DNA from 2 places in the Plantactinospora sp. WMMB334 genome. Region 2 is predicted to be linked to the other one. Evidence: riboswitches for the same ligand, from Rfam matches in the RefSeq annotation. Region 2 holds a riboswitch; the other holds the start of a gene.

Region 1 (4,205 bases), 1.2 Mb from region 2:
TGGACTGGCGGGCCCCGGCGGCGGCCGCCTTCTACCAGGCGACGGCGGCGGAACCGCGCGGGGTGGTCCGGCGCCGGGTGATCACGTCGAGCGGCGAGCGGGTGACCCGGATCTCCGACGACCTGCTCGACCCGGCCGCGGCGCCGGACGGGATGCGGGTGGTCGGCGACGGCGCCATGCTCGCCTCCCTCTCCCGGACCACCGGTCACGAGATGCGGGACATCGTCGCCACCATCCAGCGGGAGCAGGACGAGGCGATCCGCTCCCCGGCCGGCGGGGTGACGGTGGTCTCCGGCGGCCCGGGCACCGGCAAGACGGCGGTCGCCCTGCACCGCGCCGCCTACCTGCTCTACTCCGACCGCAACCGGTTCGCCGGCGGCGGGGTGCTGGTGGTGGGCCCGTCGGCGGTCTTCGTCGACTACATCGCCTCGGTGCTGCCGTCGCTGGGCGAGAACGCCGCCACCCTGCACTCGCTCGGCTCGCTCTTCGAGGGGGTCGCGGCGACCCGCACCGACCCGGCGCCGGTCGCCGCGATCAAGGGGTCGCTGCGGATGCGCCGGGTACTGGAGCGGGCGGTACGCGACCAGGTCCCGGACGCCCCCGGCGAGCTGCGACTGCTCTACCGGGGCGAGCTGCTCCGGCTCTCCGGCGCCGAGTTGGAGCGGATCCGGAGCCGGGCGCTGCCGCCGGGGGCCCGCCGCAACGAGGTCCGCCGGGCCGGCTTCGACGGCATCTTCGCCGCGCTCTGGGCGCAGGCCCAGCAGTTGCGGGTGGGCCGCCTGCCGGACCAGCGCGGCTTCGAGGACGAGATCGCCGAGCGCCCCGAGTTCCGGGACTTCCTGCGTGCCTGGTGGCCCCGGCTGCACCCCCGGCACGTGCTGCCCTGGCTGGCCGAGCCGGAGCGGCTGCGCCGGTACACCGCCGGCATCCTCTCCGGGGCGGAGACCCGGCTGCTCGCCGAGGCGTACCGGGGGGCGGGCGATGCCGGGCCCGATGCCGGCGGGCCGAGCGTCGCCGACGTCGCGCTCCTCGACGAGCTCGACCACCTGCTCGGCCGGCCGCCGCAGCCGGCCCGGCGCCGGCGTGACCCGTACCAGCTCCCGGGTGGGGTCCGGGAGGTGACCACGCACGCGGACCGGCAGCGGGCGGCCCGCCGGGAGGCCGCACCGGACCGGCCGGAGGACTACCGCGAGTACGCGCACGTGGTCGTCGACGAGTCCCAGGACGTCTCCCCGATGCAGTGGCGGATGCTGGGCCGGCGCGGCCGGCTCGCCTCCTGGACCGTTGTCGGTGACCCGGCACAGACGGCCTGGACCGGCGACCCGGCGGAGCTGACCCGGGCCCGGGAGAAGGCTCTCGGGCGGCGCCCCCGGCACGAATTCGTGCTCACCACCAACTACCGCAACTCGGCGGAGATCTTCGCGGCGGCGGCAGAGGTGATCCGGGAGGTCTCCCCCGACCTGCCGCTGCCGGTCGCGGTCCGGGCCACCGGGGTGCCCCCGGTCGAGCTGGTGGTGCCGGCGGCCGAGCTGCCGGACGCGGTCCGGGAGGCGGCGGCGAAGCTGCTCACCGAGGTCGATGGGACGGTCGGCGTGATCACCCCGCCCGCCCGCCGCGCAGAGGTCGTCGGCTGGCTGGCGCCCGCCCCCGACCCGCGCCTCCAGGTGGTGGACACCATGCAGGCCAAGGGCATGGAGTACGACGGCGTCGTGCTGGTCGGTCCGGCGGAGATCCGGGCGGACTCGGTCGCCGGGGTACGCACCCTCTACGTCGCCCTCTCCCGGGCCACCCAGCGGCTGACCGTCATCGCCGTCGAGGGGTGACCGTCATCGCCGTCGCAAGCTGACCGTCATCGCCGTTCGAGAGCTGAACCACACGCCCGGCGGGCGTCGAGGCTCACCGATAGTTAGCGGCATCTTAAGTTTCGGACGAGAACCGGAGAACTTTGTCCGGATACATCCCCGCGAATGGGGAGAATCGCGAATTCAACTCCGGCAACGCCACGTATCCCCGGCGGGCAACTGCCGGTAGGCTCGGCTCCGGTCTCCGCCGGGCGGCGCCCTCCGGCGCCTGCGGGGGCCGTCGCCTAATCGCACCAGCGAGCCGGGGAACCACGTACCAGGGGTGTATCCGCGCCAGCGGTAGGGATCTTCCGTCCCGAACCCGTCAGCTAACCCGGTCGGCGGCTGACGGAAGGACATTGTCATATGCCGTTCCTGGCACCCATCCGAATGGCTCCGGCGTCCGCGCGGAGAGCCGGCGGACGACCGCCCCGGAAGGTCGCGACACGGCCGAGCACGACGGCGACCATGGCGGTCGCCGTGGGCATGATCCTCGCGGTACTCGGCGGCGCACCCGCCGCCGCGGCCCCGGAGTACGCCCCACCCGGGGCGTTGGCCGCGGCACCCGGCGGGGACGACATCGACGGCGGCACCGACAACCTGCGCGAGCAACTGGAAGCCGCCAGCAAGGGCTACCTGACCGCCAAGAACAAGTTGGACAACTCCGTCAAGCGGCAGAAGGACCTCAACACCGAGCTGGCCGCCCTGCGCACCGAGGTGGCGACCCGGAGCGAGCGGGTCGCCGAGATGGCCAGCATGGCGTACCGGACGGGCCGGCTCGGGCAGGTCTCCGCGCTGCTCAACAGCGGCTCGCCCACCAGCCTGGTGGACCGGGCCGCCGCGCTCGACACCATCTCGGCGAACGAGAACCGCGAACTGCGCGGGTTGCAGGAGACCCTGGACCGGGAGACCCGGGCCAAGGCGGCGCTCGACAAGGAGGTCGGCGAGCAGCGCAAGCAGGTCGAGGTGATGGAGACCCGCAAGAAGCAGGCCGAACGGGCCCTGGCGGCGGCGAACAACAGCGGCGGCGCCAGCGCGGGGATCAGCGGCAGCGGCGGCGGATCGGCGCGGCCGGCACCCCGCAACCCCGACGGCTCCTTCCCGAACGAGTCGTGCAGCGTCGACGACCCGACCACCAGCGGCTGCATCACCCCGCGCACCCTGCACGCGCTCAACCAGGCCAAGGCGGCCGGCTTCACCCGCTTCGTCTCCTGCTTCCGCAGCGGCGGCAGCGGCGAGCACCCCAAGGGGCAGGCGTGCGACTTCGCCGCCCAGAAGAACGGGTTCGGCGGGGTGGCCACCGGCGGCGACCGGACGTACGGCAACAACCTGGCGGCGTACTTCGTGCGCAACGCCAACCGGCTCGGTGTGCTCTACGTGATCTGGTTCAAGCAGATCTGGCTGCCGAGCAGCGGGTGGAAGGCGTACAACGGGGGCAACGGTGACCCGTCCAGCGACCACACCAACCACGTACACCTGTCGATGAACTGACCGGGACCGCCCGGACGCCGGCCGGCACCGCCCACCACCCCTGGGCAGTGCCGGCCGGTATCGCGGTGCCGGCCGGTGTCGTTGGGGGCGGCCGTCAGCAGCCGATGCGGCTCGACCCCAGCGCCACGTCGTCGAACCAGAGCGTGTCGGCGCCCTCGCCGTAGCTCTCCCAGCCCAGCCGCAGGTCGGTCAGGTTCGGCCGCCAGTTCGCCCGGTTGTACCACTGTCCGTCGACGTCGTGCGTCGGCGTGCCGTCGGCGGTCAGGCCCGTCACCGCCGCGCCGTCGACCCAGGTGGAGAGCCGACCCTGTGCCCCGTCCACCATGAACTCCAGGCAGGTCCACCGGTTGACCGGCAGCGGTGCGCTGAGCGCGACACCGCTCGGGCTCTGCTCCGGGAGGGTGGCGTCGTCCGAGGCCCGGTTCCACTGCAGGGCACCGTTCTGCCCGCCCATCCGCAGGTCACGGTTGCCGTCGGCGGCGTCCCGCATGGCCAGGAAGGTCACGTGCGAGGTGGGCAGTGCGGTGGTGTGCCGCACCCAGAGCCGGGCGTAGCGCACCGCGCCGAGCCCGCCGAGGTTGCGGGTGGAGCCGACGAAGACGTGGTTGCAGTAGCCGACGGCGCCGTTGATCCGCACCGAGCGGCTGCCCTGGTGCGCCACCGAGGTGTCGATGCTGGCGGTGCCGCTCCCGGAGCAGTCCGGGTAGCTCACGTTCCAGTCGCCCGACGGGGTCGCCCCGGTCTGGTTCTCGAAGCCGTCGCAGAGCACCGCTCCACCGCAGCCGCTCGGCGGCGGGGTGGTCGGCGGGGTCGTCGGCGGCGGGGTGACCGTCGGCGGTGCGGTGGTCGGCGGGGTCGTCGGCGGCCGGGTGG
Region 2 (4,205 bases):
GCCGGCCGGCACCGCCGGATTCCACATCGCCGCCGACATCGCCGACGCGGTGCGCCGCTACGTGCAGGCGACCGAGGACGAGCAGTTCGAGCGCGAGATCGGGCTGGAACTGCTGGTGGAGACCGCCCGGCTGTGGCGCTCGCTCGGGCACCACGACCGGCACGGCCGGTTCCACCTGGACGGCGTGACCGGGCCGGACGAGTACACCGCGGTCAAGAACGACAACGTCTACACCAACCTGATGGCCCAGCGGAACCTGCTCGCCGCCGCCGACGCCGCCGCCCGGCACAGCGCGGAGGCGTGGAAGCTCGGCGTCGACGAGGAGGAGATGGCCGCCTGGCGGGACGCCGCGCACGACATGCACGTCCCGTACGACGCGGAGCTGGGCGTGCACCCGCAGGTGGAGGGCTTCACCCGCTATCAGGAGTGGGACTTCGCGAACACCCCGCCGGAGCAGTATCCGCTGCTGCTCAACTATCCCTACTTCGACCTCTACCGCAAGCAGGTGCTCAAGCAGGCCGACCTGGTGCTGGCCATGCACTGGCGGGGCGACGCCTTCACCGACGAGGAGAAGGCGGCGAACTTCGCCTACTACGAGCGGCGGACGGTCCGCGACTCGTCGCTGTCGGCCTGCACCCAGGCGGTGCTGGCGGCCGAGGTCGGGCACCTCGAGCTCGCGCACGACTATCTGGGCGAGGCGGCCCTGATGGACCTGCACGACCTCAACCAGAACACCCGGGACGGCGTGCACGTCGCGTCGCTGGCCGGCGCCTGGATCGCCCTGGTCGCCGGCTTCGGCGGGATGCGGGACCACACCCCGACGCTCTCCTTCACACCCCGGCTGCCGAGCCGGATCAACCGGCTGGAGTTCTCGCTCCGCTACCGGGGCGTGCACCTGCGGGTGGACGTCCGGGCGGGCGAGGCGACGTACTCGCTGCGTGACGGCGAGCCGGACGACACCCTGGAGCTGCTGCACCACGGCGAGAAGGTCCAGGTGACCTGCCTGGAGGCGGTCACCCGGCCGATCCCTCCGGTCCACGCCTCGCGGCCGCAGCCGGCCCAACCGGCGGGCCGGGCGCCGGTCCGGCGTGCCCCGGAAAGCGAGCCGAGCTGACCAGACGAGCGATGGACTGACTAGACCAGCGACAGGTGGACGTGGTTGGTGTGGTCGCTGGACGGGTCGCCGTGCGCCCCGCTGTACGACTTCCAGCCCGTCGTCGGAAGCCAGATCTGCCGGTACCAGATCACGTAGAGCACACCGAGCTTGTCGGCGTTGCGGACGAAGAACGCGGCGAGGTTGTTGCCGTACGTCCGGTTCCGGCCGGTGGCGTCACCCCGGAAGCCGCCCGCCTCGGCGGAGAAGTCGCAGGCGCGTCCCTTCGGGTGCTCGTACGGGCCGCCGGGGCGGTAGCACGAGGTGTAGCGGGTGAAGCCGGCGCGCCGCGCCTCCGAGTACGCGTGCAGGGTGCGTGCGGTGACGCAGCCCGAGGTGGTCGGGTCGGGCCTGGCACAGGACTGTGCCGGCCAGCCGCCGTCGGCGCCGCGTGGCGCGGGCCGGGCCACCGGTGAGGTGGCCGCGACGAAGCCTCCGGTGGAGGCGCCGCCGACCTGGGCCAGCGCCCGCTCGGCCGCCCGCTTCTGCCGCAGCATGATGGCGAGTTGCCGGCGCTCCTCGGCGACCTCGGCGTCCAGCGCCAGTTTCGCCCGCGCGGCCCGCTCCCGGGCCTGGCGCAGTGCGCGGAGCACCTCGTTGTCCCGCATGGCCACCGCCTCCAGCCCGCGGGCCCGCTCCAGCAACTCGTCCGCCGAGCCGCTGTGCAGCAGCACCATCACCGGGCCGATCCGGCCGGTCCGGTACGCCGCCCGGGCCACCTGCTCGACCCGGGGCCGCAACTCCGTGATCCGCGCCTCGACCCGGCGCAGCTCGGCGGCGATCCTCGTCTGCCGGGCCTGGGTGCTGGCCAGCGCGCTCTTGGCCTGCAGATAGCCGCGACCGGTCGATTCGAGTACGTCGCGTAAGAGCGGCGTGTCGCCCTCGTCGCCGAGCACGGCAGGGCTGTCCGCCTCTGCCGCGCCGGGCTGGAGCGATGCTCCGCCGAGCGCGCCGAACGCGGCGATCAGGGCCAGGGCCAGCGGTATCCGCTGGCGTGTGGATCCCGTCATGCATGTCCCTCCGTCGCCCGCCTACCGGGTTAGCTGACGGGTTCGGGGACGGAACAAGGCCCCTACCGCGGTTGCGGACTCACCCCAACTACCTGGGTCCCCGGCTCACCCGTTCGGGTGACTCGGCGGCGGTAACGCCGGCGCGGAGGGGTGCGCCACCGGGCGAAACCGGGGTCAGACTACCTGATCAACCGGGCCGGTTCGGTGGATTCGGGACGTTCCGGCGTGGAAATTCTGCCCTCGGGGAACCTGCGGCGCGAGGTCGGTCCGGCGGTCGTGCGGCGGCGATCCGGATACTGCCACGACGGCGCCCACCCCAGCCTCGCGGCCGGCGTGTGCAGCTCGCGGCGTTGATCAGGGAGCGTTTGGCCCGGGTGGGCGAGCCACACACTCCCTGATCATGGTCGTGGACCAGTTCTGGCTGGTGGCAGACGGTTTACTGGTCGCGCGGGTCCCTGGAGTAGCGGTCTCCGCTGGAGGGCATCCCGGCCGCGTCGCGCGGCGGCATCCGGCGGGGGTCGTCGAGCGACCTCGCCTTGGCCGCCTCGTCCGCCCACTCGCTCCGGTCGGGGTTCTGCTGCCCCGCGTCGTCGCCCCGGGCCGAGCCGGACTTCCCCTTGCCGGATTTCTCTCGGGCCATGAGGTCCCTCCGTCGTCTACCGGCCGGGGCGGTGCCCGTCCCGGTGCTCAATCAGGCGCTGCGGTGGCCTTCCCCGGCTGTGCACCGGCAAACCCGACCGCCGGGGCGGAGCCGGAGATGGGGTCCGGCAGGTGGTGGTTGAGGCGGCATCGGCGGGTAAGGCCGACAGACAGGCGGGGACCACCAGGGGAGGTAGTCGGATGGATGCCCGGACGACCGAGACCACGATCCCGGCTGGAAACGTACGACTCGTCGGTGATCTGGTCGTGCCGGCCGGTGCGCGCGGGATCGTCCTCTTCGCGCACGGCAGCGGCAGTTCCCGGCACAGCCCGCGCAACCGGATGGTGGCCGAGGCGCTGAACCGGAGCGCGCTGGCCACCCTCCTGGTCGACCTGCTGACCGGGGCCGAGGAGGAGATCGACGACCGGACCGGGGAGCTGCGCTTCGACATCGGCCTGCTCACCGGGCGCCTCGTCGGCATCGTCGACTGGCTGGCGGACGGCGAGTGGCTGGCGGACGGCGAGCCGGCCGGGCGGTTGCCGATCGGGCTCTTCGGGGCCAGCACCGGCGCCGCCGCCGCGCTCTCCGCCGCCGTGCAACGCCCCGACCAGGTGTACGCGGTCGTCTCCCGGGGCGGTCGCCCGGACCTGGCCGGCGCCGACCTGCGCCGGGTACGGGCCGAGACGCTGTTGCTGGTCGGCGGGCTCGACGACGAGGTGCTGCGGCTCAACAACCGGGCACTCGCCGACCTCGACGCCGGGGCCGAGCTGCGGGTGGTGCCGGGCGCCAGCCACCTCTTCGAGGAACCGGGCACCCTGCAACAGGTAGCCCGGGAGGCGGCGGACTGGTTCGTCAGCCACCTGCCCGGCTGACCCTCCCGGCCGGCGTTGCCGGCGTGCATGGGCTGTCCATACTCGACGGTATGGCGGCGCACCGTGATCTGAGCGCGACGGACCTCGGCTATCTCAGCGGTGGTAGCTGGGGTGCGGTGCGTACCGGACTGGTACTGCTGCACGGTCGGGGTGGCGTCGTCGTCGACCGGCCCGGCGGGTTGCACCGGGCCGGGCCGGTCCCGGTGCGTGCCGAGCCCCTGGAGCGGGCGCTGTTCGGCGCGCTCTACGGCTCGATGGCACCGCGCGAGGTGGCCAACCAGCGCAGGGTCCGGCAGACCCTGGCCGCGCAGCGCGAGAGCCTGATCGGGCTCGGGCTGCTCCGCCCGGCCTGGCGCCGGTTCCTGCTGCCGGCCGTGCTGGTGCTCGCCCTGCCGATGGTGATCGCCCGGCTGGTCGCGGCCGATCTGCTCGGTGTCCAGGTCGGCCTGGTGGTGGTGCTGGCGTTCGTCGGGATCGCCGGCTGGTTCCTGCCCCGCCGGACTCTGGCCGGTGATCGCCTGCTCCGGGCC

Evidence for each region. A riboswitch is a leader RNA that binds a small molecule or an ion and turns the genes downstream of it on or off. The one in region 2 is predicted to bind cyclic di-AMP.
Region 1: it holds a riboswitch for cyclic di-AMP, as region 2 does, so the genes downstream of both, ACN27G_RS21255 (coiled-coil domain-containing protein) here and ACN27G_RS26755 (coiled-coil domain-containing protein) in region 2, are expected to answer to the same signal.

Annotation. Positions count from the first base shown of each region.
Region 1 is NZ_JBMHME010000002.1:4,990,372-4,994,576, forward strand. It holds gene ACN27G_RS21250 (HelD family protein) at 1-1,823, shown strand, start outside; cyclic di-AMP (ydaO/yuaA leader) riboswitch at 2,074-2,201, shown strand; gene ACN27G_RS21255 (coiled-coil domain-containing protein) at 2,310-3,332, shown strand; gene ACN27G_RS21260 (cellulose-binding domain-containing protein) at 3,427-4,205, opposite strand, start outside.
Region 2 is NZ_JBMHME010000002.1:6,222,959-6,227,163, reverse strand. It holds gene ACN27G_RS26760 (glycoside hydrolase family 65 protein) at 1-1,114, shown strand, start outside; gene ACN27G_RS26755 (coiled-coil domain-containing protein) at 1,135-2,163, opposite strand; cyclic di-AMP (ydaO/yuaA leader) riboswitch at 2,167-2,301, opposite strand; gene ACN27G_RS26750 (hypothetical protein) at 2,600-2,803, opposite strand; gene ACN27G_RS26745 (dienelactone hydrolase family protein) at 3,004-3,675, shown strand; gene ACN27G_RS26740 (TIGR04222 domain-containing membrane protein) at 3,726-4,205, shown strand, end outside.